DNA from 3 places in the Citrobacter sp. KH_055_1 genome. Region 2 is predicted to be linked to each of the others. Evidence: predicted binding sites of a transcription regulator. Region 2 holds the regulator's gene; each other region holds the start of a gene.
The links. Region 2 encodes Fur, which represses iron uptake genes when iron is present. Its sites were predicted from a motif close to ATAATAATGAGAACNACTATCAA; they were not measured.

Region 1: a site for Fur is predicted at 6,332-6,354, ahead of sufA (Fe-S cluster assembly scaffold SufA). Genes of this name have one in related genera too.
Region 3: a site for Fur is predicted at 3,395-3,417, ahead of exbB (tol-pal system-associated acyl-CoA thioesterase). Genes of this name have one in related genera too.

What each region holds. Positions count from the first base shown of each region.
Region 1 is NZ_CM174473.1:2,514,345-2,524,449, forward strand. It holds gene ldtE (L,D-transpeptidase LdtE) at 1-649, opposite strand, end outside; gene sufE (cysteine desulfuration protein SufE) at 773-1,189, opposite strand; gene sufS (cysteine desulfurase SufS) at 1,202-2,422, opposite strand; gene sufD (Fe-S cluster assembly protein SufD) at 2,419-3,690, opposite strand; gene sufC (Fe-S cluster assembly ATPase SufC) at 3,665-4,411, opposite strand; gene sufB (Fe-S cluster assembly protein SufB) at 4,428-5,915, opposite strand; gene sufA (Fe-S cluster assembly scaffold SufA) at 5,924-6,292, opposite strand; gene AC3ITF_RS11770 (LysR family transcriptional regulator) at 6,791-7,666, opposite strand; gene AC3ITF_RS11775 (Vmh family MBL fold metallo-hydrolase) at 7,789-8,640, shown strand; gene AC3ITF_RS11780 (YdiH family protein) at 8,709-8,897, opposite strand; gene menI (1,4-dihydroxy-2-naphthoyl-CoA hydrolase) at 8,975-9,385, opposite strand; gene ydiJ (D-2-hydroxyglutarate dehydrogenase YdiJ) at 9,382-10,105, opposite strand, start outside.
Region 2 is NZ_CM174473.1:3,318,249-3,328,353, reverse strand. It holds gene chiP (chitoporin ChiP) at 1-784, shown strand, start outside; gene AC3ITF_RS15790 (ChiQ/YbfN family lipoprotein) at 834-1,166, shown strand; gene AC3ITF_RS15785 (PTS system mannose/fructose/sorbose family transporter subunit IID) at 1,216-2,034, opposite strand; gene AC3ITF_RS15780 (PTS mannose/fructose/sorbose/N-acetylgalactosamine transporter subunit IIC) at 2,018-2,779, opposite strand; gene AC3ITF_RS15775 (PTS sugar transporter subunit IIB) at 2,790-3,263, opposite strand; gene AC3ITF_RS15770 (BtpA/SgcQ family protein) at 3,256-3,987, opposite strand; gene AC3ITF_RS15765 (PTS sugar transporter subunit IIA) at 4,002-4,424, opposite strand; gene AC3ITF_RS15760 (sigma-54-dependent transcriptional regulator) at 4,577-7,303, opposite strand; gene fur (ferric iron uptake transcriptional regulator) at 7,580-8,032, opposite strand; gene AC3ITF_RS15750 (ryhB-regulated fur leader peptide) at 8,025-8,111, opposite strand; gene fldA (flavodoxin FldA) at 8,322-8,852, opposite strand; gene ybfE (LexA regulated protein) at 9,133-9,420, opposite strand; gene ybfF (esterase) at 9,549-10,105, opposite strand, start outside.
Region 3 is NZ_CM174473.1:684,497-694,601, forward strand. It holds gene yqhD (alcohol dehydrogenase) at 1-75, opposite strand, end outside; gene AC3ITF_RS03370 (AraC family transcriptional regulator) at 270-1,169, shown strand; gene yghB (DedA family general envelope maintenance protein YghB) at 1,250-1,909, opposite strand; gene metC (cystathionine beta-lyase) at 2,041-3,228, opposite strand; gene exbB (tol-pal system-associated acyl-CoA thioesterase) at 3,479-4,213, shown strand; gene exbD (TonB system transport protein ExbD) at 4,220-4,645, shown strand; gene AC3ITF_RS03395 (cytoplasmic protein) at 4,709-5,116, opposite strand; gene AC3ITF_RS03400 (hypothetical protein) at 5,118-5,522, opposite strand; gene AC3ITF_RS03405 (ESA_00282 family adhesion-associated protein) at 5,628-6,131, shown strand; gene AC3ITF_RS03410 (TIGR00645 family protein) at 6,202-6,696, shown strand; gene AC3ITF_RS03415 (aldo/keto reductase) at 6,751-7,791, opposite strand; gene AC3ITF_RS03420 (methyl-accepting chemotaxis protein) at 8,173-9,813, shown strand; gene AC3ITF_RS03425 (DUF2623 family protein) at 9,899-10,105, shown strand, end outside.

The DNA of each region.
Region 1 (10,105 bases), 800 kb from region 2:
TGTCCGGCGCGTTCATGCGAATACAGCCAGAGCTGACGCGCAGGCCTACACTGTCGGGTGCGCTGGTACCGTGGATGAGGTATTCACCGTTTCCATGCGCCAGACGCAGCGCAAAGCGTCCTAACGGATTATTGGGCCCGGCGGGCACTACAGGGGGTAGCGTAATGCCGCGCTCCAGAGAACGCTTACGGATGCCTGGTGTTGGGGTCCATGTAGGGTTAGGGATTTTCTGTCCCACCCGAGTTTCCATCACCGGGGTCTCCAGTCCCTGTAAACCAATGCCAATCGGGAATACCTGAACAATATTCTCTCCCGGCGGGAAATAATACAGACGCAATTCTGCCAGATTAACAATAATACCTTCGCGCGGCGCATCCGGTAACAGCAGTTGCGAAGGAATCGTAATCAGGGTGCCGGGGCTGGGTACCGGGGCGATCGTATTATTCGCTTCGAGGATCAGCATCGCGGCGGTATCAAACCGGCGGGCTATTGCCTGCAAGTTTTTATCGCCTTCCTGCACGGTGTAGGTTTGATTCTGCCCGACAAGACGACTGTTCGCCGCAGGCAAAGGATAATCGACCGCCCAGGCGGCCTGTATAGCGCTGTAAGCGCCAATTAGCATTAGAGTAATAATAGACGCGCGTTTCATACTCACTCACCCCCCTGGCGTTATTGCCGGATAACGGCTGCTGCGGTATCCGGCCGACGAGTCATTGCATAAATCTGCTCAGCGTTATCTTGCAAGGTTTGCCGGATAACGTGTTTTATCAGTTTAGCTAAGAGTTGCCGCTTGCGTACGAATAGCGCGAATCATCGCTTCCAGCCCCTGTGAACGCGATGGCGTGAGATGTTGCGTCAGTGCCATTTTCTCGAACCACGGACGCACATCAAAACGCACAATATCTTCGGCAGTCATTCGATCATATAAAATGAATACCACAGCAATCAGTCCTTTCACAATTGCCGCATCACTGTCGCCCTGTAATTCAATAATTCCGTCAGCATTCTGACGCATTGTTATCCATACCTGACTCTGACAGCCCTGAATACTATTTTTCTCACAGCGATCATCAGCATTTAATTCTGGTAAACGCTGACCTAATTCAATGATATACAGATACTTCTCTTCCCAGTTCGCGCAGCGCAGAAAATTACGCAACAACTTTTCTTTATCCGGTAGCGCAGCCATACCCCCTCCCTGTTATCCCAATAAGTGATGAATACGTTTAAGTCCCGTTACCAGTCGATCCACCTCTTCCTGAGTGTTGTACATGGCAATCGAGGCCCGGCACATCGCAGGGACGTTATAATATGCCATCAACGGCATGGCGCAGTGGTGCCCGGTGCGTACGGCAATACCGTAGTTATCAAGAAAACTACCCACGTCGTAGGCGTGGTGTTTACCGAGGTTAAACGCGATGACGCCCAGACGCTCCTGCGGACCGTACAACGTCAGATCCGGCACACTGGCCAGCTGTTCTAGCGCGTAGCACATCATGAACTGCTCGTACTCGCTGATGTTATCCAGACCCAGCGCACTCACATATTCAATGGCAGCGCCCAGGCCGATAATACCGCCGGTATTGGGCGTTCCCGCTTCAAAACGCCACGGCGCTTTCGTCCAGGTGGTTCCCTGGCTCAGGCTAACCGTTGCTATCATTGAGCCCCCGCCTTCCCAGGGCGGCATCTCCTGCAACAGCGACTCACGGGCATACAGCACGCCAATGCCGGTGGGTCCATACAGCTTATGGGCGGAGAAGACATAAAAGTCGCAATCCAGCGCCTGCATGTCTACTTTATGGTGCATCACCGCCTGCGCGCCATCGACCAGCACTTTTGCCCCGTGCTGATGCGCCAGCGCAATCATCTCTGCTAACGGGTTTTCGGTACCCAGCACGTTGGATACATGGGTAATCGCCAGCAGTTGGGTGCGTTCGTCGAACAGAGTTGGCAGTGTATCCAACTGCAAGGTGCCATCAGCATTCAGGGGGATGACACGCAGCTCAGCACCCACGCGGGCACACAGCATCTGCCATGGCACGATGTTGGCGTGGTGTTCCATCTCACTGATGATGATGTTATCCCCCGCCCGCACATTGCTGGTGCCCCAACTGTTGGCTACCAGATTAATCCCCTCGGTCGTGCCACGCACAAATACCAGTTCTTCAGCGGAGCGGGCATTAATAAACAGCGACGCCAGCTTACGCACATTCTCCATTTTTTCCGTCGCCTGGGCGCTTAGGGTATGAATACCACGGTGAACCGCCGCATAGCCATGGCGGTAAAACTCAGCTTCGGCATCAATCACCTGATTCGGCTTTTGCGCGCTGGCAGCGCTGTCCAGATACGCCAGCGGCAGGCCGTTCACTTCACGGGTCAGGACCGGAAAGTCGGCCCGCACTTTTTCAATCGGAAATGTCATGCTACGCCTCCCGGCAGGCGTTGGGCTATACGCGCCAGAACCTGTTGTTTAAGCGTTTCATCGCTCAGGGCTTCCGTCAGCTCAGCGGCAAACGCATAGAGAATCATCTGTTGAGCATCCTGCTGGCCGATCCCACGCGAACGCAGATAGAACATCTGCTCATCGTCGATCCGCCCTACCGTCGCGCCGTGGCTGCATTTCACGTCATCGGCATAGATTTCCAGTTGCGGTTTGGTGTCCACTTCCGACAGCTTACCAAGCAGCAAATTATTGTTCGTCATCTGTCCGTCGGTTTTAATCGCGTGCTGCGCCACGTTGATCAGACCATTGAACACCGCCCGACCTTTATCGCTGACGATGGTTTTATGCAGTTGGCGGCTGTTGCAATAGCCTTTGTTATGCTCAAGCCAGGTGCGGGTATCGCAGACTTCGTTTTTCACCGGCATCGCCAGACTGTTAATCCGCAGCGTGGTGTTTTCGCCGTTCAGTTGGGTGCTGGTGTTATGGCGCAACACCGCGTCGCCGAGCAAAAAGCTGTGGCTTACCGCCGTAGCATCTGCGCCCAACTGAATGTCGTTATGGGCGAAGTGATGGCTGTTCGGGTTCTCAAACGCCAGCTTGATATGCTGCAAGTGGGCATTGGCCGCCACGTTCATCGTAACGCGCGCGCCGGTAAAGTGCTTCAGCGTGTTGAGGCTGACAAAATGTTCGATGAGGGTGGCTTCTGCGCCCTCCGCCAGTTCAAGGTGGTGGCGATAATGCGCGGTATTGACGTCATCGCCCGCCACTCCCTGGGTGATGTGCATCAACAGTAGCGGTTTCGCCGGGCGCTGATTACGTTTCACCTTGATATGCGTCACACTGCGCGACAGGCTTTCCGTCAGATGCAGAAAAACCTCTGGCTGAATCGGTGCCGGTAGCGACAGGTGCGCATCGTCAACAGTAATGTCAAAGCCGCTACCGTCCGTGCTGTCGCTAAGCGCTTCGCAGAATTGCCCGTCGACAAACACCAGACGCACAGCATCAATGCCAGTGGCTAACGCCTCGCACTGCGCCGGGGTTATCGCGGCAAGATGACTAACAAACTGGCTACTGGTTAATCCTTCCAGCGGCGTGTATTTCCAGTCTTCATGCTTACGCGTAGGCAGCCCAAGACGCAGCATCTGCTGTAAGTGCTGCTGCGCGTGCTGCGAGCGGGTTTCGCCCTGTGACTCAAACAAGTGATGCCACTGCTGCAGCACATTACTGCTGTTCACTAAGCCAGCCATATCCTTGCTCCTCCAGCTGTTTAACCAGCGTGAAATCGCCGGACTTAACAATGCGTCCCTGATACAAAACATGGACGTAATCGGGTTTGATATAGTCGAGGATGCGCTGATAGTGGGTGACAATAATGAATGAACGCTTGCCGTCGCGCAGCGAATTGACGCCATCAGCGACAATTTTTAGCGCATCAATATCCAACCCCGAATCAGACTCGTCGAGAATGCACAGCTGAGGCTCCAGCACCGCCATCTGCAAAATATCATTGCGTTTTTTCTCACCGCCGGAGAAACCGACGTTTACCGAGCGGGTGAGCAAATCCTCCGGCATTTTCAACAGCGCGATTTTCTCCTCCATCAAATCCTGGAAGTCGAATCGATCCAGCGCGTCTTCGCCACGGTAACCGCGCACTGCATTAAGCGCGGTTTGCAGGAAAAACTGATTGCTGACGCCGGGAATTTCCACCGGGTATTGAAACGCCATAAAGATGCCTTCACCGGCCCGGTTTTCCGGTGACAGTTCCAGTAAATCTTTACCGTTAAATTCCACCGTTCCCCCGGTGACGGCATAATCATCACGCCCGGCCAATGTTGCCGACAGCGTGCTTTTTCCTGAACCGTTCGGCCCCATAATGGCGTGAACTTCACCCGGGCGGACCTCCAGGCTCAGCCCGCGCAGGATCGCCTTCTCTTCGACGCTGACCTGTAAATCTTTAATGCTTAACATGTGCTTTCCTTAAATTTTAACCGACGCTGTGTTCAAGGCTGATGGCGAGAAGTTTTTGCGCTTCAACAGCGAACTCCAGCGGCAGTTCAGAGAACACGTCTTTACAGAACCCGTTGACGATCATCGAGATGGCGTCTTCTTCGCTGATACCGCGCTGCAGACAGTAGAACAGCTGATCTTCACCAATACGTGAGGTGGTGGCTTCGTGTTCAAGCTGGGCGCTGTTGTTGCGACACTCTACGTACGGGAAGGTGTGCGCCCCGCAGTCCGCACCAATCAGCATCGAGTCACACTGGGTATAGTTACGGGCGTTGGTGGCCGTCGGCATGATTTTTACCAGGCCGCGATAGCTGTTCTGGCTGTGCCCGGCGGAGATCCCTTTCGAGATAATGGTCGATTTGGTGTTCTTGCCGATGTGGATCATCTTGGTGCCGGTATCGGCCTGCTGATGACCGCTGGTCAACGCAACGGAGTAGAATTCGCCGATGGAGTTATCGCCGCGCAAAATACAGCTGGGGTATTTCCAGGTGATGGCCGAGCCAGTTTCCGACTGGGTCCACGACATTTTGCTGTTTTCGCCTTCACACAGTGCACGTTTGGTCACGAAGTTCAGAATGCCGCCGGTGTTGCCATCGCCAGGGAACCAGTTTTGCACCGTCGAGTATTTCACTTCAGCATCTTTGTGGATGATCACTTCCACCACCGCCGCGTGCAGCTGATAGCTGTCGCGCACCGGAGCAGAACATCCTTCAATGTAGCTGACGTAGCTGCCTTCATCCGCCACCAGGATAGTGCGTTCAAATTGCCCGGTTTTTTCCGCATTAATACGAAAATAGGTGGAAAGCTCCATTGGGCAGCGTACGCCTTTCGGCACATAGATAAACGTACCGTCTGAGGCAACCGCCGCATTCAGCGCGGCAAAGAAATTGTCGTTGCCCGGCACCACCGTGCCGAGATATTTTTTCACCAGTTCCGGGTGATCATGAATGGCCTCACCGAACGAGCAGAAAATAATGCCTTGCTCAGCCAGCTTTTCACGATAGGTGGTCGCCACCGATACCGAGTCAAAAATGGCATCGACCGCCACTTCTCGCCCTTCACGTACCGGCACGCCAAGTTGTTCGAAAGCGTCCTCAACCTCTTTACTTAAAAACGCATTCGCGCCCGTTTGCTGTACCGCTCCCGGCTCTGAGGCGCAGGTCTCATCGCAGTTGCCGCAGGAAGGTGCGGAGTAATAGCTGTAATCCTGATAATTCAGCTTATCGTAATGCGCTTTTAACCAGTGCGGCTCCTCCATCGTCAGCCACGCCTTAAACGCATCCAAGCGAAATGCCAGCATCCAGTCCGGTTCGTTGCGTTTCGCGGAAATCGCCCGCACGACCTCTTCATTGATGCCCTTCGCCAGTTCATCAGTTTTTAGTTGGGTGAAGAATCCCTCTTTATAATTGAGGTGTCCGCCAGCCCAGGTGTTGACATCGTCAGTTGCTTCAGTGTTACGCGACATAGTACCGCCTATACCCCAAAACTTTCGCCACAGCCGCATTCGTTCTGGGCTTTCGGGTTATGAAATTTAAATAACTGATTTAATCCTTCACGAACAAAATCGACTTCGGTTCCGTCAATAAACGGCATCGCCTGTAACGGCACATACAGCCTGGCGCCATCGGTTTCGAACACCAGATCGTCTTTTTCCGGTTGGCTGACGGTATCCAGCACATAGCCAAACCCCGCACATCCTGTTTGCTTCACGCCTAACCGCACGCCCAGCATATCGGGCTGTTTTGCCACCAGTTCACGAATATGCGCCGCTGCGGCTGGCGTTAACGTCAACCCACGCCATGCAAAATCGTTCGGATTAAATGTTCCTGAATGCAATTCCATAGGGTTACCTCGAGTCATTAACCTGCACGCTACAACACCATGTTAGTGATAATGATTATCACTTCAACCCCTGTTCAGCAGGGGCATTCGGGTTAACCGCCATTTTTGGTTACTTTTATTAAGCATAGACCCTGCGGCGAGGGTTTACAGAGAGGGATTATTTTGTTCAATGCTTTGATAAATAATGGGTTACAAACCGTTAATCGTTCAGCAAGGTAAAACGCAAAAAGATGTATAGAAAATGTCTATTTAAGAGATAGGGGAAAGACGGAGAAATAGAGGTAACCGCGTGCAAAACAGCGCAGACAGACAATAAAAAAACCCTTAAGGCTGCTCTATTAGCAGGCTTAAGGGTTCCGACCCCATCCGGCGCTTATCTCCGGCACTCACGATGGCTTAGCTCTTGAAGGGGCGATAAGAATAGTCTCACGACCTGACGCCGTGTTTTTAACACAAACTGCGGTTTGTCTGATTTACAGGCAGACGCAGCTCACATATTCAGACCAGAATCTCATGCAGGGCATCCAATAGCAGACGCAGCCCTGCCGGTTGATGCTCACGAGACAGGTATAAGCCGTAAATTGGCAGACGTCGCGGCTTGAGTTGGGGCAAAAGCCGGATCAACTGGCCGCGTGCCAGCCCTTCACGCGCCTCTTGTTCCGGCACCAGCGCAATACCCATACCAGCCAACGCCGACTCACATAATAGCGCAGAGATCCCCGCGCTGAGATTTCCCTTTATCGCCACCGATACAGCGTTGCCCTGCTCATCATCAAAGTGCCATGATTTTCCGGCAAACCCGCTGTAGTAAAGGCAATTATGCTGGGCGAGACAGTCCAGGGTTTGCGGAATGCCATGCTGGCGCAGGTAGTCCGCAGAGGCGCATAACACCGACTCACAGTCACCCAGACGACGGGCGATAGTACCCGGTTCAGGATTATCCGTAATGCGGATCGCCGCATCAATACGTTCACCGACCAGGCTCACCGGTTGATTGTTAATCTCAACCTCAATGCGCAGTTCAGGGAAACGCGCCAGAAAAACGGGCAGTACCGGCGCCAAAATATGCATCGCAGTAAAATGCGCGCAAGCCACACGTAGCGTGCCGGAAGGAATCTCTGCTGCGCTGGCGGCGCTGATATCCAGCGACAGCTGCGCCAGCGAGCGCGTCTTCACTAACGCCTCTTCCCCCGCGGGCGTAATAGTCAGCCGACGCGATGAACGGTGGATTAACCTTGCACCCGCCCATTTTTCCATCTCGTCGAGGTAGCGACTGACCATCGGACGGGAAAGCCCCAGCGCGCGCGCCGCGGCGCTCAGGCTGCCCAAATCGCAGATGTGGTTAAACACCGTTGCCGCCATGACTCTGTCCATTGCATCCCATCCGATCGTTTTATGAAACTCAGCATGTCCTGATAGAGGAATTCTAACAGATATAAATATCCGTAAAATAAAGAACAAGAAAAAGACATTTCATCTGCAAAAGGTAATCCCCCATGAAAGTGAACGCCCTGGCCCTGCTGTTACCTCTGTTTGCCTCGCCGGTATTCGCCGCACCACTCCAGCTTGACGTCTACAATCCCCAGGAAAAAGCTATTTTCCCGGTATCCTCAACGCTGGTGTCCGGCCCGAAAGAGGCCATTTTATTTGATGCGCAATTCAGCACCAAAGACGGTGAAAAGCTGGCGCAGATGATTCGCAACAGCGGCAAAAAACTGCAGGCCATCGTGATCACCTCTGGCGATCCGGATTTTTATTTTGGTCTGCAGCCGATTGTTAACGCCTTTCCCGAGGTAAAGATTTTGGCAACACCGCACGTCGTGGAGCACATTCGTGCTACCAAAGATGCCAAACTGCAGTTTTGGGGCCCGCAGATGAAAGACGGCGCACCAACGACGCTCATCGTGCCGCAGGTCACGACGCAGACACGCTTTACCATTGATGGTGAAACGCTGGAACTGCGCCGCTCAAATGATTACGCGGCCTATGTCTGGATCCCGGCTAACCGGGCGATCCTCGGCGGCACCGGCGTGGCTTCCGGTATTCATGTCTGGACTGCGGACACACAGTCTCCTGAACAGCGTCGCGCATGGCGCAACGTGCTGAGCGAAATGCAAACCTTACGCCCAACCGAGGTGATCCCCGGTCACTACATCGGCGAACGCCCGGCAGGCGATCAAGCGATCCGCTTCACCGGTGATTACTTGCACGCTTTTGAGCAGGCGCTGGGCGCAAAAAAAGGGTCTGCATATGTGATTAAAACGATGAAGGCGGCATGGCCAGGGCTTGCGGACGACAGCTCGCTGGAGCTGAGTGCGAAGGTCAATACCGGGGAGATGAAATGGTAAACCCGATTTAAGGCAAAAAATAACCCCGAACAGGTGTCGGGGTTTTCATCACGATAAGCATACTGGAATCAATGAACGCCGTGCCGCCAGGCAAAATAGATTTCTTCTTTGAGTTCAGTCGAAGAAAGCGCCAGTAAATCAGCAAACTCCAGCTCTAATTGTTTCAGTCTTTTCAGGTACTGAGCCGGTGAAAGATCGCTGTTATCACGACGTATAAATTCTATTGCCAGTTGGGCCGGGTCTAATTGGGTAGACATATCATCCTCGCTTGTGTTCAAAACCTGCACAGTATAGCACCTTTCCCTGCGCAGATAATGACCAAACGCAACATGCGTCACAAAATAGCGGTCGTCAGACGCGAGGTACAGCATAACCGTCCCTGCTCATCGAAGATTTCGATTTGCCAGACCTGATGACGAGAACCGGTATGCAGCGCGCTGCACACCCCTCTCACTCTCCCTTCCCGCGCGGAGCGGATATGGTTGGCATTGACCTCAAGACCCACCACTTTTTGATCACCTTGAGTGCATAAATAGCCGGCCACCGAGCCAATGCTTTCGGCCAGCACCACCGACGCGCCACCGTGTAACAGGCCAAAAGGCTGTTTGGTCCGGTGATCCACCGGCATTGTGGCTTCCAGCGTATCGTCACCAATGTGCTCAAAACGAATATCAAGCAGACCAACCATATTTCCCTCACCCATGGCATTGAGCGCCTCGAGTGAAACTTCACGTTTCCAGATCATCCAATAATCTCCAGCAGTGCCTGTAATGGGTGGCGAACGCCCGTGCCTTCCACGCGTTTCACCTGGCTGCGACAAGAATATCCCGCAGCCAGACAGCGATTGCGCGGTAGTCTCTGCATCGCCTGATGCCATGATAGCTCATAGATGCCCAGCGAGTTCTGGTGATTCTTCACTTCATGACCGTACGTGCCCGCCATGCCGCAGCACCCGACACTGACGTTTTCCAGCTGCGCGCCAAATTTGGCAAAAATGGCCGCCCACTGCGCTGGCGCACCCGGCAGGGCCGTTACTTCGGTGCAGTGTCCAAAGAAATACCACGGCTCACCCGCAACAGCGGCAGGCTGCTGAGAGGCCAGGACAGTTGACAGCCACTCGTTCACCAACAGTACATGGAAGTCTCCACGCTGATCGCCAAGCGCCAGCTTGTATTCATCGCGATAGCACAATACCAGCGCCGGATCGACGCCGACCATTGGGATGTTCAACGTCGCCACCCGATTGAGAAATTCAGAGGTCTTTTTCGCCGTTTTGGCAAAACGGTTTAAGAAGCCCTTAATGTGCTGCGCCTTGCCATTAGGCGAGAACGGTAGCAGGACCGGCTGTAAACCGAGTTTTTCCACCAGGCGGATAAAATCAGCTACCACCTGCGCATCGTAATAGCTGGTGAACGGATCCTGGACCACCAGCACAGTGCGGGCTTTCTGTTCCTGACTCAATAGC
Region 2 (10,105 bases):
ATTCTATCAGGCCGATAAAAAGACCAAGGTAGATTACCTTCATTCGGTCGGCGCGAAATATGACTTCAAAAACAACCTGTTGCTGGAAGCGGCATTTGGTCAGTCCGAAGGCTATGTCGATCAATACTTCGCGAAAGCCAGTTACAAATTTGATTTAGGCGGCAATCCATTCACCACCAGCTATCAGTTCTACGGCGCACGCGATAAGGTTGATGACCGTACCGTTAACAATATTTATGACGGTACCGCCTGGCTGCAGGCGCTGACCTTTGGCTACAAAGTGGCAGAAGTGGTTGATCTGCGTCTGGAAGGTACCTGGGTGAAAGCGGACGGACAGCAGGGCTATTTCCTGCAGCGTATGACGCCAACCTATGCCTCCTCAAACGGTCGTCTGGACGTGTGGTGGGATAACCGCTCTGACTTCAACGCCAACGGCGAAAAAGCGGTTTTCTTTGGCGCAATGTATGACCTGAAAAACTGGAACCTGCCGGGTTGGGCTGTGGGTGCCTCCTATGTTTACGCCTGGGACGCTAAGCCATCGACCTGGCAGACTAACCCGGATGCATACTACGACAAAAATCGTACCATCGAAGAATCGTCTTACAGCCTGGATGCGGTCTACACCCTGCAGGACGGTCGTGCGAAAGGCACGATGTTTAAACTGCACTTCACCCAATACGACAACCATTCAGACATCCCGAGCTGGAGTGGTGGTTACGGAAACATCTTCCAGGATGAGCGCGACGTGAAGTTCATCGTGATTGCACCATTCACCATCTTCTAATGCCAACCGCGGCAGGCCAGGTGCCTGCCGCAACGTTGAGGACTGTTCTATGAAAAAACTGATACTCATCGCCGTCATGGCATCTGGGCTGGTGGCCTGCGCACAATCTCCGGCGCCAAAAGAAGACAGCCGTTTGAAAGAAGCTTACAGCGCCTGCATCAACACCGCACAGGGATCGCCAGAGAAAATCGAGGCCTGCCAAAGCGTGTTAAACGTGCTGAAGAAAGAAAAGCAGCACCAGCAGTTTGCCAATGAAGAAAGTGTTCGCGTACTGGATTATCAGCAGTGTATCCAGGCGACGCGTACGGGCAACGATCAGGCCGTTTCGGCTGATTGCGACAAGGTATGGCGGGAAATCCGCAGCAAGAACACAGCGCAGTAAAATGACAGGTAAAAAACGGGCGGATAGTCTCCGCCCGTTGCTGTTTTTGTTAACCCAGAATATTCAAATAGGCACCCAGTATTGATACGACAACGATGCCAATAAGAATGCGGGAAATTTGGATGTTCTTCCCTAACAGATAATACATTACGCCAAATGCCCCCATCGGTAACAGACACGGCATAATATCGTTTAAAATCTTTTGTAACGGCACGGCATAAGCACCTTCGCCAATCACAAAGGGAACGTTCAATGAGACCATGGTGGCGGTCATTCCTCCTATGACCATCAGCCCCAATATTGCCGCACCGTAGGTGATTTTCTGCATCATTCCCGACTCCTCCATTTTTTTGAAGAAATCAGCACCCAGTCGGTAACCGCCCATCAAACAGAAGTAGCGGATAAAGTAGTGGGGAATGTTAAACACCAGCAGGAACAGTAGCGGTCCCAGAATATTGCCGGATGATGCTAATGAAATCCCCAACCCCGCGGCGATAATACGCAGCGTTCCCCAGAAGAATGAATCACCAATACCCGCTAATGGACCCATCAGCGATGCCTTCACGGCGTTGATTGAGCTGGCGTCGAAGTCATCGTCGAGCATCCGGCGCTCTTCCATGGCGGACGTAATCCCCAGCGGCAGCGTCGACAAGTGAGGCGTGGTATTAAAAAACTCCAAATGCCGGACCAGCGCGTCGGAGATTTCCTGGTCGGTTTTACACGTTTTACGGATAATGGGCACCATCGAAAAGGTATAACCCATATGCATCATACGCTCATAGTTCCATGACGATTCCATGGTCAATGAGCGGAAATAGACGCTCCAGAGATCGCGTTTGGTAATTTTGACATCAGAATTCGTTGTCATCGATGACCTCTTGTTTTTTTGCTTCGTTATTAACGAGTACGATTGCGAGGAACAGGCCAAACAGGGCGATCCCGACCAGCGGTAGTTTTAAATATGCCGCTAGTAGAAAACCAAAGAAGAAATAGGGGAATACTTTTTTGTTGATGATCATTCTCGCCAGCATGGCAAAACCGAGCGCCGGTAAGATGCCCGTGGCGATAGTCATTCCCGTCATAATATCTTTGGGGATCGATTCGAGAATGGCATTAACCACCGGCGTCCCAACATAAAAAGCAAAACCAACCAGAATCGCAAACGGCACGGAACAGGCGAGGGTAGAGTAAATATGCATGCGGACTACGCCGCTGATATTGGCATTTAACGCATGTTTGTCTGCGCGACGGCAAAATATCGGCAAGACAAAGATATACACGGCGTTTTGTAATACCAATACCAACGTAGCAATAGGTACCGCAAGAGCTACGGCAGTGGCCACGTTTTGCCCAGAGGCAATGGCAAAGGCGGTGCCTAAAATACCGCCAGACGTCACATCAGGGGGATTAGATGCGCCAATCTGGAATGCGCCTAACAGCACAAGTTCAATGGCCGAACCAATAATGATGCCATTGGTGAGATCGCCCATAATTAGCCCCACCAACGGCCCCATTACGATCGGACGTCGGAGCATGGCGGTACCGAAGATGGAGTCCAGGTAACCGACACAGGATAAACCACCCAATAAAAAGGATTGCATTAGTAAGCTCATATCCACTACCTCATCCCAGTAAGGCGATAGCTTTCAGTCGGGTATCGTTCGGTACTTGCCTGATCTCAAGTTCGACACCTTTGTTATCCAGTTCTTTTAATTGTGTAACGTCGTGGTCGGTAATAAATATGGCTTTTGATATTTGACGCGTGCCCGGTGCAGATTTAATCCCACCCAGATTGATACTGACAATTTTTTCGTATTCCATTGCCAACGCGTGTGCATCATTAATCGATGCAACAACAATAAAGAGGTTATATTTTTCTGTCGCGCCGCTTTGTAAGGCTTTGATCGAATCTGCAATATTTTTAATAACCAATTTAACGTTATTCGGTCGCGCCAGGCGCATGGCCGTCATTTTTAACTCATCATTGATGATGTCATCATTGGCAATAAGAATGCAATCGGCCTGCAGCGCCGCAGTCCAGGCAAAAGCTACTTGGCCATGTAATAAGCGATGGTCTACACGTAATAATTTAATCATTTTGTTTAACCTTTTGCATTAGCTGTGAAACGTGTTCGGCACAGACATCGCCGGTGTCTTTATAGGTATCTTTGAAATAACTTCCTACCACTGCACCTGAACCCATGGTCAACTGATGCTGACAATTGTCGAGGGTGATCCCGGCACCAATAATTAATGGAAAGTCACCAATGATGGCCCTGAATTCGCGGATTTTATCTTCATCTGTTTCCTGTCCGGTGGCATCACCGGTGACGACAATGGCGTCACAGCGTTGCATCCCTAGCGTCAGGTCTTCCTGCAAGCTGCGTCCAGATTTGTAGGGTTGATACTTGAAACGTACACCACCGAATACGGCAAAAGAAGCATTGCGACGATTTTCCTCAATAAATTGGGCAAATGAGAGGTCTTCATCGACAGGCAAATGTCCGGCAACAGAATCTAACTGGATAAAGCTGGCGTGATATTTTTTGGCTAACTCAAACCCTTTCTTATCATCGTCTAACAGATTGACGCCGTAGGTAATACCCGGTTGAGTGCTGTCGAGGTAATGCAGCACGCTTTCAACTTGTGCAGGGGTGCCAAAATAGTTTTCAACAATCACCGCATCTACGCCATTTTGTTGATAGATAGCGATCTCTTTTTTTGCATTTTCGAGGACATCACGGTCGTTTTCACCTTTCAAATGCAGCATGGCAAGAATGAATTTATTGTCACCAAATAACGTTTCAACTTTATTTTTCATGTTCGCTCCTGGCATTAAAAATCATCTGATTTTGGGGTGCTGTTGAATAACACATCATTGCAGTACTGGATGGTTTCTTTGGATTCCAGAACGGCGGTTCTAATTAGCGCTTGGGTGTCGTCGGTATCGGGGTTTTCCAGAATCAATGCAATCAGTAACGGTAAATTGAGTCCAGTGATTAAATGCAGGCGCGGATCGTCAAGATGAGTAATAAACTCGTTAGTCACGCTTCCCTTAGAGATATCGGTGATCACAATGGCTTCATCTTGGCTGCCCAACGTGCTCATGAATTTTTGTACGCTGAGTTTGATATCAGGCACATCCTCGGTGTAGGCACACAGCGTGGAAATATCTTCATTTTTACCCACGACCATTTCCAGTGAATCCCTGATTCCATCAGCAAATCTGCCATGACTGGCGAACAAAAACTTACGCATACCGCTCCATGCTCCACAATGAGTGACGACACTACAGGTGTCGCCATAAATGATGAGACTGAATTGAGATAGCAGGAATCATGCCAGCTAATGTCAAAGCGGAAGGAGGTGAGATGGGGGGGGGGTTAATCCATCATTATGATTTTAAAGGATTAATTTGATTTTATGATATCGTAAATATAGCCGATTTCGCTGAACGGAATGGTGACACTATAGGTATCTTCTATGACACTAAAGGCATCCTGAATCATGCACAGTGTTTCTTTATCACTTTGACTAAGCGTCTGCTGTGCCGGGTAGTTCTCAAGAGGAATCTGACGAATCAAACGTTCCAGCATGCAGCTGGCATGGACATACAGGTTAATCTTCGTCTCATTGGCTAAGCGTTTTTTGAGTAATCTTTCGAGAGTACTGATACAGATATCAAGGTGCTCAAGGATTTTTCCGGTATCCAGAATCGTCAACTGAGCGATGACCCGCTTGAGCGAAAAGTTATGTACCAATCTGTCGTTGATGGTCTGAATCATATCGGTATCAGCAATGCCCTGGAAAACCGTTTCCAGGCGAACATCACCCCGGCCGCTGATCAGGTCATCCAATGAAATATAGGGAATAAAGGGGATATCCGGATTAGCTGTTCCGACAACAGCAATAATGTCATAGAACTGAGACAGTGACTGGCGGGAGGACTCTGAAAGCAGTAGCTGGTGGTCATAGGCGATAACATCCACCCCTGCTTCTTTCGGAATACTGTCTTCCAGCAATGTCTGTATTCGCTGCGCCGTACCCATTCCGGTATAGCAGCTGGTAATGATTACTGGACGTTTGACCTGCTCTGAATAGATGATTTTACTGTCATTCTTTTGGTAAGAGGTGACGTTCTCAACAATGCTTTCCAGCGGAGCGTTATCTAATAATAACTCACCGACGTGTAGCGCCATTGCCGTGGAGACATTATTAATAATGGCGACAGGGAAATGGATGCTTTTATTGAACTCAGAGTAAATATCCGTTAACGACCCCATATCTACCAGAATGACCAGCCCATTGGACATATCATTATCATTAATGTACTGCAGTATATTACTGGCGATATCTTTGATGGCCGTGTCGATAGGCATATCGAAGGAGGCAAAAAGGGTTTCACCCAACATGCGGTTCACGACATTGGCAATACTGCTGGCCGTTGCATAGCCATGTGCCAGAATGACCGCTTTGGTTCGTGGTGCAACGGTCACCATCTTCATACTTTTCAAATATAGCGTGAAGAAAACGTCATCTTCCTGGGTAATCTTGAGATCAAATCGCTGGGCGATCTGTGTTGATAACATACTCGCAATCAGGTTCTCTTCTGCCAAATGTTGGCTAATATACTGATGTAAATTTTTGAGCGTTTTTTTATGCGCCAGGATGCCGTCATTACCCTGCTTATTTTTAGTAAATAAATACCATGCTAAGCCGTACAGTCGATTACCGTTAAATTGGACCGAATGTTTGCTTTCTATCTGCTGAACAATATCCTGGATAGTATTGAGATGTGAATAAATGGCCGGGTGATCGTTTTGTGCCGTTGGGTTAAATATGATCTTATCGAACAGCGTATCGATTTCACGAGAGACTTCTGGGAGCAGTACATTTTCGCTATTTTGCTGAAACAGGCTGAAGATCTTATCCCAGAATTCACTAATAAAATAGTTCAACGGTACTACAGGGAGAACCAATTGCTGTAGCGTCATCGAAGGGGTAAATACGACAGCGGTTCCTACAACCTGGTGATTAATTTGCACACCATGCGGCATAAAGCTGTCTGGTAGATCGTCTAAGTGTAAAGAGAGGCACTGATCTGCTTGAGACTTTGCAAAACGCGTGGCACTCAGGCAGGTGATGGTATTTTTTAATTCACCGATATTTCCGCTGTAGATGTGTCGTTTTAAGACGTTCAGCACCTGTGGGGACAGTTTGATATTGCGCTTGAGCAGTTTCGACTCATGCAGGAAAAAGGCATAAATAAACTGGATTTTTTCCGCTTCACCGCGCTGTTCCAACGAAGGAATGGCAATATTCAGCGGGATACGACGTATAAACGTGTCCAGAAAATACTCTTTGGGCGAGACGGTTGTGGCGAAAACCAGTCTGACCTGAGCGCTGATTTCTTTTTCGCTTTCCCCCATGCGACGAAAACGCCCGGTATCCATAAAGGTGAATAACTTTTCCTGACCCTCCGGATGTAAGCGGTGGATCTCATCCAGAAATAGCACCCCTCCATCGGCTTTTTGCAGAAGTCCTTCGCTGGTTTTATCTGCCCCTGTAAATGCACCTTTGATATAGCCAAAGAGGTGACTCGAAAGTAATTCAGGGTTGTTGGCATATTGAGCACAATTGAACGCAATAAATGGCGCGGTGGGGGGCAGGATTTTCTTCTCCACAGCTCGCTGCCAGGATAATTGTGCCAGCATGCTCTTACCGCTGCCGGTCGGGCCATACAGCATTACTGACAGACCGTGAGGGGGATAACAGATCGCGGTATTCAATTTTTCTATAACGGGGACTAAACTTCCCTGGGAACCGATCAATCCGGCAAACGTGTCTTGTTGTTTATATTGATGCTTTTTTAGCTCAGCGGCGCCTGAGAAGACGGACTGACTGACACGAAAAAACTGTTCTTCAAAAACGGCTTTGTGCAGAAAATAGACGGGCCGGGTATTCAGTTTTATGACCAGATTATCGTCAATGAGCTGATTCAGATAGTGGCTGATGGTATTACGCTTCACATTGAAGTGTTCTGCCATCGTTTGGGCCGTATGAAAGTCGTCCAGCGAGTCAAAAGAAAAATGACGGGTCTCTTCTGCCAAAAATGCAAAGATCTCTTCTTTTAACACCGTGAGCCTCTTAACTGTTCCATGCGGGTTCTAACGTCTGGTGCGCATATAATAGTAACAAAAATAAAATGTTGTGGGACATCATGGCTCATTTGGAGTTTTTGAGCCATCACGTTTTCTACGCGTGTTATTTTGATTTAACCGCGGGGGAGGTTATCACATTTTGCGGATAGTCGGCGGATGGTTGGCGGTGATTGTGACTATTTCGTACTTAAATTTTACTGATACGTTAATCCCCGGCTCAACGTTGAGCGGGGGACTGACGTGATTCAAAACTTATTTTGCAACACCGTCGTGCGCATGCTCATCTTCGCGGCAATCGCCTTCAGCGCAGTGGCCGTAAAGATAGAGGCTATGATTCGTTAAACGAATACCATGTTTAGTGGCAATCTCACGCTGGCGCGCTTCGATAGAGTCATCGCTGAATTCGACCACTTTGCCACAGTCGAGGCAAATCAGGTGATCGTGATGATGCTGTTGAGTCAGTTCGAAGACGGACTTGCCCCCTTCGAAATTATGGCGGGTTACGATACCGGCATCATCAAACTGGTTCAGCACGCGATACACGGTCGCCAGACCAATCTCTTCACCCATGTCGATCAGGCGTTTATATAAGTCTTCCGCACTGACGTGATGGTTATCCGGTCCCTGAAGAACTTCCAGAATTTTTAAACGAGGAAGCGTTACTTTCAGGCCAGCCTTCTTTAATGCGGTATTGTTGTCAGTCATGCGGAATCTGTCCTGTAGCTAAACGGTTCACTTCATTAAAAGAAGTGACAGAAAATGCACTTGAGATAATGCGTATCATTATAGAACTGCCACGCCTAAATGAAAACTGCAAGCCTCTGGCAAATATTGTTAATCAAAACGTGGTATCGCCAACAAACACACTGTGCAATACCCGATTGGCATCCAGCCATTGTACAGGGTCAGGCGAGAAAGTTACAAATTTGTAGCAATTATTTTGATTGGTTTTATCTATTGATGCGGCACAGATGAAGATCTGCGCCGCACGAAATTAGGCGTTAATAATCTCGTCGAGATGCAGTTCCGCTGAAATCTGCTTAACCCATTTTTCAACGCGTTCTGCGGTCAGTTCAGGCTGGCGATCTTCATCGATAGCCAGGCCGACAAAGTGGTCGTCGTCAGCCAAACCTTTGGATGCTTCAAAGTGGTAACCCGCCGTTGGCCAGTGACCGACGATGGTTGCGCCGCGCGGTTCGATGATGTCGCGAATCGTGCCTAACGCATCGCAGAAATATTCTGCGTAATCTTCCTGATCGCCACAGCCAAACAAAGCAACCAGTTTACCGTTAAAATCAATGTCTTCGAGGGTCGGGAAGAAGTCGTCCCAGTCACACTGCGCTTCGCCGTAGTACCAGGTCGGGATGCCGAGCAGCAGAATGTCATACCCTTCCAGGTCTTCTTTGCTGCTTTTTGCAATGTCATGTACATCGGCAACGTCTTTACCAAGCTGTTTTTGAATCATTTTTGCGATGTTTTCGGTATTACCGGTGTCGCTGCCGAAAAAGATGCCAGTGATTGCCATGAGTAAAATAACCTCTTGAAACTTATTGAAATGGTGGTGGCGCATTGCCCACGGATAAGGGCAATCATAGCAGAACAGTCAGGCATGCGGAAACAGCAAACACGCTGGACTGCACTCTGTGCTACACGATTTATGATTTATACCCGTCATACTTCAAGCTGCATGTGCGTTGGCTTTCCTCGCTCACCCCAGTCACGTACTTATGTACACTCCTGGAGATTCGCTGCGTCGCCGCCTTGATGCAACTCGAATTATTTAGGGTATAGAGCAGAATTTCAGACTATGCCTGACCACGCAATGTGGCGAGTTGGATCATCAGCATTTCTTCAATGAGTTCACTGCGGCTCATATTACGCGCATCAGCCAGCTCATTCAGCGCGTCAACGGCGTCGGCGTTCAGTTTCAGTTCGACACGCTTAAGCCCACGAACTTTGTCGCGTTTAAGCTGATTACGTTTGTTAATACGTAACTGTTCATCACGCGAAAGCGGATTGGTTTTGGGTCGTCCCGGGCGACGCTCCTGCGCGAACAGATCTAATGTCGTACGGTCCGTTTGTTCTTTGGCCATGATCTTGGTGACTTCGGGGAAACAATCAGCCAGGCGTCTGCCCGGATGGATAGCGCGCCATCATACATCAGCAGGGGAGGCGCGCCAACGCCCACGCACGTAATCGCGCGCGGACGCTGAGTTTTTAATCAGTTAGCCTGTTCTGTCAGATAACGACGGATGGCGCGCAGCACGGCTTCGGGTTTTTCTGCATGCACCCAATGGCCCGCGCCGGCAATAACATGTGCCCGTGCCTGGGGAAATTGCGCCAGCAATGGGGCTCGATACGCTTCAGTAACGTACGGTGAGTTCCCCCCAGGGATGAACAGCGCCGGGTGATCCCAGGCCGGAATGGTTTCCCAGCCGACAATATGCGGATACTGATCCCACAATACCGGGACGTTAAAGCGCCATTCACCGTCTATAAATGATTTCAGCAGAAACTGGATCACGCCTTCTTCTTTAAGATGTTGGCGCATCACGCTAGCCGCCTGCTGGCGCGACGCGGCTTCTGCATCCGTCACCGCATTAATCGCCGCAAATATCTCATCGTGACGGCGGACCTGGTAATCAACCGGGGCAATATCGATAGCCACCAGCTTATCGATACGTTCCGGTGCCAGGGCGGTTAGCGCCATCACGGCTTTGCCCCCCATTGAATGGCCAATAAAGGTGGCTTTTTCTATCTGTTGGGCATCCAACGTAT
Region 3 (10,105 bases), 2.1 Mb from region 2:
TTGATCGCGCAGTTCAGCGATAGCGCCTTTACCGAACAAAATGCGGGTTGGGGTATGGAGGTTAAAGTTATTCATTGCTCGTTACCTTGTGTGGGTAAAAAAAGAGGGCAGGTGAGTGTCTGCCTGATGGTGAACATTGTGGTCGTCAGACGCATTCCTCTCAATGCTCATTTCTGCCAATGTCTTGCCTATTTCTACAGACTACTGGAGAAAACGGATAAAAATACGCACACTGTGGAGGTTACAATTCGATGACGAAAGGGTGCTCCATGAACCGTGATGATGTCTGCCTTCTGCTGACGAAAAAAATTAAGCAGCTGAAAAATAATGAAAATAAACTCAATAAATTGCTGCCTGATGTGCGTTTACTGTATGGCATGGAGCCTGGGCTTCGCACCCCTGTGATGTATGAACCTGGCATTATATTTCTCTTCTCTGGTCATAAAATTGGTTACATCAATGAGCGTGTATTTCGTTATGACGCCAACGAATACCTGCTGCTCACCGTACCTTTACCCTTTGAATGTGAAACGTATGCGACACCGGAGATTCCACTGGCCGGTCTGCGGCTGAATGTCGATATCCTGCAATTGCAGGAACTCCTGATGGACATTGGCGAAGATGAACTGTTCCAGCCTGCAATGGCGGCGAGCGGAATAAACTCGGCCACGCTTTCTGATGAGATTCTTTGCGCGGCCGAGCGTTTGCTGGATGTGATGGAGCGACCGCTGGACGCGCGAATTCTGGGAAAACAGATCATCCGTGAGATTTTGTACCATGTGCTGACCGGTCCACGCGGTGGCGCGCTGCTTGCGTTGGTCAGTCGTCAGACGCATTTCAGTTTGATCAGTCGCGTGCTGAAGCGCATCGAAAACAAGTACACCGAGAACCTCAACGTTGAGCAACTGGCGGCAGAAGCCAACATGAGCGTGTCGGCGTTTCATCATAATTTTAAATCGGTGACCAGCACTTCACCGCTGCAGTATCTGAAGAGTTATCGCCTGCATAAGGCTCGGATGATGATCATTCACGACGGCATGAAGGCCAGCGCGGCAGCAATGCGGGTTGGCTATGAGAGCGCGTCGCAATTTAGCCGCGAGTTTAAACGGTACTTTGGCGTAACGCCGGGGGAGGATGCGGCAAGAATTCGGACGATGCAGGGAAGTTAATGATGTTCACCGTTGGCCTGATTAGCAAAGCGGCATCAGGCGAAAATGCCGGGTGATTTTACCCGGCCAACGATGACGACTCAGGCGCTACAGCATTTTTTTTTAATCACCACGAACAAGGTACCTAGCAGACCAGCAGTTAACAGCGCGATGGGTAGGATCATCAGAAAGGTCATCACCTGATCTTCATGGCGTTTAACGAATGGGATCATGCTGAGAGCATAGCCAAAGCTGGTGACCACGGTGACCCACAGCAGGCCGCTCAGCCAGTTAAAGAACTGAAACCGGCGGTTAGGCAGACCTGAAATCCCCGCCATTGTTGGCAGCAGGGTGCGAACAAATGCCAGGAAACGTCCCGCGAGCAGCGCCATCAGACCGTGTTGGTCAAACATACAGGTGGCACGCTGATGATATTTTTCAGGTAATTGCGCCAGCCAGCTTTTCACCGTCCGCGTATTGCCCAACCAGCGCCCTTGAATATAGCTCAGCCAACAGCCCAGACTGGCTGCGGCAGTCAGAATAGCAATTGTCGGGAGAAAGCTCATCACGTCCTGCGCGATCAGCGCTCCGGCCAGTAACAGCAGGCTGTCTCCGGGTAAAAAGGAAGCAGGCAGCAGACCATTTTCTAAAAACAACGTGGCAAACATGACGAAGTACACCACACTCACAACGTGCGGATCTGCCAGCGCGGCAAAATCGTGTTGCCAGAGCGCGGAGATAATATCTTGAATGACTACCATGGACTTTCCTGTGGAACAGCATTTATGAGTGGATTGTACTCCTGAATTGTCCGGGATGCCTTGATCCCGGACGCAACAATTGCAGACTTTTCCACCAGAAGTGTCTGCATATATGTCCAACTGCGGCAATGTTACTCGATTCGGGCGAATCCGGCGGCTAAATCCGCAATCAGATCGTCAACATTTTCTAAACCGATGTGTAAACGGATGAGCGTTCCGCTGAAGTCCACGTTGCCTTCAGGACGGATGGCGGCAATGTGTTCGGGTTGATTGGCCAGAATCAGTGATTCAAACCCGCCCCAGGAGTAGGCCATGCTGAACAGCGTAAAGTGATCCAAATACGCTGATAGCTCGTCATTGTTCAGCTTCTTATTCAACACAAACGAGAACAGACCGCTGCTGCCGGTAAAATCACGTTTCCAGAATTCGTGCCCTTTGCTGCCGGGAAGCGCGGGGTGGTTGACGCGGGCGACCTGCGGATGATCGGCCAGCCATTCGGCAACCTTCAGGCTGCTTTCGTGATGCTGGCGCAGACGAACGCCCAGAGTCCGCAGTCCGCGGCTGGTCATATAGGCGGTATCGGCATCCAGCATTTGCCCCATTAAATAGGCGTTTTCGCGCAGTTGGTCCCAGCAGCGGGCATTTGATACCGCCGTACCGACCATTGCATCGGAATGGCCAATCAGGTATTTGGTGCCCGCCTGAATTGAGATGTCGATTCCAAAATCCAGCGCGTTGAACAGCACCCCGGCAGCCCAGGTGTTATCGATCATAATGATGGTGTCCGGCGCTACGCTTCTGACGGCGGCGACAATCGCCGGAACATCATGCACTTCCATAGTGACGGAGCCGGGAGATTCCAGAAATACCACTTTGGTGTTCGGCTGAATGTGCTTCACAATATCGGCACCGACTAACGGATCGAACCAGCCGGTGGTTACGCCGAGCTTGCCGAGGATTTTCGTGCAAAAATCTTGGCTCGGCTCATAGGCCGTGTTGGTCATTAGCACGTGGTCGCCGTGTTCAACAAAGGCCAAAATCGTGTTGGCAACGGCTGCGGCGCCGCAGGGAAACAGGGCGCAACCCGCGCCGCCTTCCAGCTCACACATGGCTTCCTGCAGGGAGAAATGTGTCAGCGTGCCGCGGCGTCCGTAAAAAAGTGCGCCGTTAGCGCGGTTGTGGGTGGCCTGTTTTTTAGCCTCAACGGATTCGAATACCAGTGAAGAGGCGCGTTGGATCACGCTGTTGACGGAACCCTGCGTGTACTTTTTACTGCGTCCTGCCTGAACGAGTTTGGTCTCAAGATGCTTGTCTGCCATGTTGGGTTACCTGTTTTTATACGTCTGGATGTCTAAACTAGCATGGATCTTCGGCGACGCATCCTGCAGAAGGGCCATAAAGTAGAAAATAGTCCCAAAATGTGTCTGCTGACTTTTTTACTGCGTAAGCGCAAGGAAAAGAAACCAAAGGTGCGGCACTATGTAAATAGTAATGAGAACGACTATCAATTCGACGTCTTTTTGATATCATTACGCTCAGATTTTGTGATTTGCGTCCTGGAGATACAGAGTGGGTAATAATTTGATGCAGACGGACCTTTCCGTCTGGGGTATGTATCAGCACGCCGATATCGTGGTTAAGTGCGTGATGATTGGGCTAATTTTGGCGTCCGTGGTCACCTGGGCTATCTTCTTCAGTAAGAGCCTTGAGTTCTTTACGCAGAAGCGTCGTCTTAAGCGCGAACAGCAACTGCTGGCAGATGCCCGCTCTTTAGACCAGGCAAGTGAGATTGCCGCTGGATTCGATGCCAAAAGCCTGGGCGCAATGTTAATTAACGAAGCGCAGAACGAGCTGGAACTGTCAGAAGGCAGCGATGACAACGAAGGGATTAAAGAGCGTACCGGGTTCCGTCTGGAACGTCGCGTTGCAGCTGTAGGGCGTCATATGGGGCGGGGTAATGGATACCTGGCGACTATTGGGGCTATCTCTCCCTTTGTGGGTCTGTTCGGTACAGTATGGGGCATCATGAATAGCTTCATCGGTATTGCACAAACGCAAACGACGAACCTGGCCGTGGTTGCGCCGGGGATTGCAGAAGCGCTGTTAGCCACCGCGATTGGTTTGGTTGCCGCTATACCTGCTGTTGTTATCTACAACATCTTCGCCCGTCAGATTGGCAGCTACAAAGCCATGCTGGGTGATGTTGCGGCACAGGTGCTGTTATTGCAAAGTCGCGATCTTGACCTGAGTGCAAGCGCTGCGGCGCATCCGGTACGCGCTGCGCAGAAATTACGTGTAGGATAATGTTCCATGGCAATGAGTTTTAATGAAAACCTGGACGATAACGGTGAAATGCACGACATCAACGTCACGCCGTTTATCGATGTTATGTTGGTGTTGTTGATCATTTTTATGGTGGCCGCGCCGCTGGCAACGGTGGATGTGAAGGTGAATCTACCGGCTTCGACCAGCACGCCGCAACCGCGTCCTGAAAAACCGGTTTATCTGTCAGTGAAAGCGGATAACACGATGTTTATCGGCAACGATCAGGTGACCGATGAAACCATGATTAACGCGCTAAACACGCTGACAGAAGGCAAGAAAGACACCACTATCTTCTTCCGGGCTGATAAAACTGTCGACTATGAAACCATGATGAAAGTGATGGATACGCTGCATCAGGCAGGTTTCCTGAAGATTGGTTTGGTTGGTGAAGAGACCGTGAAAGCGAAGTAATCTCTGTTGCCGGGTGAAGGGTTTCGCCTTACCCGGCCTCCTCTTTCGGCTTCCTCCATCCCCTCATTTCTTTTCGTCCAGCGCGACGGTAGTGACTCTGGTCGCGGCATAACTCCCTTCAGATAGCTTACGCGTCAGGCGCAATGTCGCCGTTTCTCGCGCGAGTAAATGCTGGTACGCGCTTTCCAGACGGGCCATGATTTTGTCCCGCAGCGCCGGCTGTTGGGCAATAATGGCTTCAATGGTGGCACCGTAGATCTCTTCTTTGGCTTGCAGAGCATAGATTTCCCGGCGGTTTTGCCACTTCATGCGTACCAGGGCTGCGGGTATTGATACCATTTCCTGAGCCACGCTCTCCAGCGTGGCATTTTTATTGGCAATTAAGATATCCAGATTCTGCTTTAAGACAAATTCGTCACTTTTATGGTTGTCTAAAGCCAAATAAACGTTGTTATCCTCAACATCTTTCATTTTATTTCTCTTCCAGAGAATAAAAAATCGGATCGCTGGTTTCGCGAGTCAGTAAATTAAGCCAAATTTTATTGCCCTGCTCATTTATTAACGCAGTGTTTTTCGCCAAAATTTTACTTAATTCTTGTGCGTTAATGTCACCTTCTGCTTGCAGTGAATTAAGCAGACGGGTGAATGATTCGATTTTTGCTGCGCGAAACAGTCGCTCTTTTAAATGGCGGTCACATTCTTCAAATAACATGTTACGGGTCTGACCGGTAGCGGTGGCGCTAATTAAAATATCCGCTTCAAACTCGCTTAAGGTTGTCTTTCCCTGAGTCAAATTTTCACTATTTTCTACGGTATCAGTATTGGTTGGGGATGTAGATAAATGAAAACGAGAGGGAACAAGATGCTCGGGAAGCATGTTGAAATATCCTTTACTGCCAGTGAGGTAAGTTTTTTTAATAAGACAGGCTGCGTTGACAATAGCATGGGGTAATTTTAAAATCAAAAAAAATGGAGCCTGTATATGAACAGTATATTTTATTCTGTTATTACCCTGCTATTGCTTACCTGCGGGGTTCTTGTGCTGATGCGCGGTGCAAATAAAAATCGATCGAATGAGGAACTTACCTCTTATCCCAAACTGGAAACGCTTAGCAAAGAAGAGGGGGAAGATCATTTCTCAGCATTGATGAATTCGATTACGCCGGTATGGTATTGGCGGGTCAATCATGAATATATTGATTTTATCCACTCGACAATAAAGCGTATGACCATGGTGGAGTTAAATGAAACGCCAGGGCTATTTGATGCACAGCGGCGCTGCAGCGATCTCAATTCAGCGGTCTACAAATATTACGACAACATCAAAAAACGCTGCCTGAGCGGAGAGAAAGTCCCGCACGCCGATTTAGATGTGCTCAATTTGCGTCAATGTTTCAGGGAGTTCAGCCTGGAAGCCTATCCTGCACTCGTCGCACTGGTGTGGCCAGAGCTCCAGCGCCCGCCCATTAATGCCGAAGAGGTTTGAGGCGTATGTTGTTTCGATGTTGCACAATTGCGATATACTACTGCCCGGTTTAGTTACAAGACAGGATCATATGGAACGTTTTCTGGAAAACGCAATGTACGCGTCCCGCTGGCTGCTTGCTCCCGTGTATTTTGGCCTTTCTCTTGCTTTGGTTGCCCTGGCGCTGAAATTCTTTCAGGAGATCTTTCACGTTCTGCCCAATATCTTTTCGATGGCAGAAGCCGATCTCATTCTGGTACTACTGTCGCTGGTCGATATGACCCTGGTCGGTGGGTTACTGGTCATGGTGATGTTCTCCGGCTACGAGAATTTTGTCTCACAACTGGATATTACTGAAGGCAAAGAGAAGCTGAGCTGGCTGGGTAAGATGGATGCCACGTCACTGAAGAATAAGGTTGCGGCGTCTATCGTGGCCATTTCTTCCATCCATTTATTGCGTATTTTTATGGATGCTAAAAATGTCCCTGATAACAAGCTGATGTGGTACGTCATTATCCACCTGACCTTTGTGCTCTCAGCCTTTGTGATGGGGTATCTGGATCGACTGACGCGCCACAATCACTAAATCAGTACGGCCGGGTCGGCAATTTTACCGCCCCCCGGCATACTGTTTAGACGATTATTTATCTGATGAGGCCTGCCACAGATTGAGCTTGCCGTCGGTGATGTGCTTATCTATCTGCGCCAGTTCTTCAGCGCTGAATGCCAGGTTATTCAACGCCTGAACGTTTTCTTCTAACTGTTCGGGACGGCTGGCGCCAATTAACACTGACGTCACGCGGTTATCTTTGAGTAACCAGCTCAATGCCATTTGCGCCATCGACTGTCCACGCCGTTGCGCCATCTCGTTCAGCAACCGCAGGCTGTTAAGATTTTCTTCCGTCAGCATATTTTCCGTCAGGCCACGGGCTTTTTTCCCTTCACGCTGCATACGCGAACCTTCTGGAATACCGTTCAGGTATTTCCCCGTCAGCAACCCCTGAGCCAGCGGGGTAAAGGCGATGCAACCAATACCGTTTGTGTCCAGCGTATCCAGCAGGCCACTGCTGTCGACCCAGCGATTAAGCAGGTTGTAGGACGGTTGGTGGATCAGCAGCGGAATTTTCCATTCCCGCAGCAGGTCGGCCATTATTTGCGTGCGCTCCGGGGAATAAGATGAAATACCAACATACAACGCTTTGCCACTTTGCACGGCGTGAGCCAGCGCCGCAGCGGTCTCTTCCATTGGCGTGCTTTCGTCAACGCGGTGAGAATAGAAAATGTCGACGTAATCGAGGCCCATGCGTGTCAGGCTCTGGTCGAGGCTGGCAAGCAGATACTTACGCGAGCCGCCAGAACCGTACGGTCCCGGCCACATGTCGTAGCCAGCCTTGGTAGAGATGATTAATTCGTCACGGTACTGCGCGAAATCCTCACGCAATAATCGGCCGAAGTTTTCTTCAGCGCTGCCCGGCGGCGGCCCGTAGTTATTGGCTAAATCGAAATGCGTGATGCCTAAATCAAATGCTTTACGCAGCAGGGCACGCTGTGAATCCAGTGCTTGGACGTGTCCAAAACTGTGCCATAAACCCAGCGACAGTGCAGGCAAGCGCAAACCGCTGCGACCACAGTAGCGATAGAGCATTTGCTCATAACGTTCAGGGTTGGCAAACCAGGCCATGAGATCTCCTTAGTGCAGGTTAATCGTGCAGGTGAATTTCGAAACGACGTTTCTATTCTAGCTGTTTCACGATGATTATCCCGTTCACCAGGTCACATTGAGATGAAAAACTGAGAGTTGTGTTTCGTGTTGAAAGTAACCCTCAGGCGTCGGGCCAGATAGGTACGCACTTAATTAACGTATGGATTTGATTTCCCAGGTAATAATAATTGCTGGTTTTATTAGCCTTCATATCGATATAACGGGGAGGAACAGGAAGAGTCGATGTGCTTAAAAAAGTAAAAAAATAAACAACGCATTATATCTTCTTCGTGACCTGCCGATAACAAGGATAAGTCTCGCCTGATGGCGAAAATCCTCATCTACGGCAAGGAAACTATTATGCGTTTGCTGCAAAACTTCACTATTCGTATTGTCATGCTGGCAATACTGGGACTATTTTGCCTGCTCTGGTCGGGCGTGGGGTTATTTAGTCTCCATTCGTTATCTAAAATATCAGAAGGCAATGAGATTGATCGTCATCTCGTACAGCAGATGACGGTTCTTAGTCAGGGGAACGATCAGTACTTTCGCTTTGTCACGCGGCTAAGCCGAGCTGTGGATGTCAAAATCGGCGGCGGAACGCCTGACTTTGGTCCGGCTCAGCAATCTCTGGATGGCATGCGTAAAAAACTTGAGCAGATGAAAACGCTGTCGCCGGGGCCGATGGATGCGGAAATTGCCACCGCGGTGCTGACGACGTGGCAAGCGCTGCTGGAGAAAGGTGTGATCCCGCAGATGCAACTGGCGCAGCAGGGATCGCTTACCGCCTGGTCAGAGCATGCCAGCACCGTTACACCGGCGCTAAGCCGCGATTTTGGTGCCAGCGCCGAGCTGTTTAATACCGCCGCCGGTAAGCGACTGGATGCGACGCGCATTATGGTCGACGGTAAAACATCGATTATCCGCACCTTGATTATCACCGCCGTTATCCTCGGTATTGCCATTCTTATCTTTACCGACCGCTATCTTGTGGCAATGATGGTGAAGCCGCTGGCACGTATTCGCCAGCAGTTCCGCCAGATTGCCCACGGCGACCTTAGCCATCCGATTGAAGAATTTGGTCGTAACTGCGTAGGGCAACTGGTGCCTTTACTCAGTGCGATGCAGGACAGCCTGCGTGAAGCCGTCAGTACGATTCGCTCTGGTAGCGACAACATCTGGCGCGGCGCGACGGAGATTTCCAGCGGCAATAACGATCTCTCTTCGCGTACGGAAGAGCAGGCCGCAGCGCTGGAAGAGACCGCCGCCAGCATGGAGCAACTCACCGCCACGGTGAAACTGAATGCTGAGAATGCGCGCGAGGCCAGCCAGCTTGCCGATACGGCATCAGAAACGGCGGGCAAAGGCAGCACGCTGGTTTCGCAGGTAGTGGATACCATGGACGGGATTGCTGCCAGTTCTAAGCAGATCGCCGAAATTACCTCAGTTATTAACAGCATCGCATTCCAGACCAACATCCTGGCGCTCAACGCCGCCGTCGAAGCGGCCCGAGCGGGCGAACAGGGCCGTGGTTTTGCGGTGGTTGCCGGTGAGGTGCGAAATCTTGCCAGCCGCAGCGCAGGCGCGGCGAAAGAGATTGAGACGTTGATTGGCGAGTCGGCGCGCCGTGTCGATCAGGGCGCGCGTCTGGTCAAGGAGACCGGCTTGACGATGGACGCTATTCTGCGCGGAGCAACCGAAGTGACGGCAATTATGAAACAAATTGCCTCCGCCTCTGAAGAGCAGAATAAAGGCATCTCACAGGTGAGCGTCGCGATCACACAAATGGACAGCGTGACCCAACAAAACGCCGCGCTGGTGGAGCAGGTATCGGCGGCGGCAGTGGCGTTGGAGCGACAAACCGAAGACCTGCAGCGTGCCGTTCAGCAGTTCCGGCTTTCCGCAAGTGACGTGCAGCATGCACCAACCAACACCGTTTTACCCGCCGAAGAAAGCGCTGCGCCTAAAGCATCTAAACCGGATGAATGGGTGGCCTTTTAATCTGGCACAAAAAAGTGCGTGATACCTCTGGCCTTTGCTTAAAAAATCGCTATATAATTTATTATATAGCGATTGGAGGTAATGCATGGATAACCATTTTGGAAAAGGCCTGATGGCAGGATTAAACGCCTCAAGTGCAGATAGTGCGCGAACGGTGGCGAATTTTTGTGCTGACTATAAGCGTGGCTTTGTGCTGGGCTTTTCACATCGGATGTTTGAACGAACGGGCGATCGGCAACTGAGTGCGTGGGAGGCGGGGATCCTCACGCGCCGCTACGGGCTGGATAAAGAA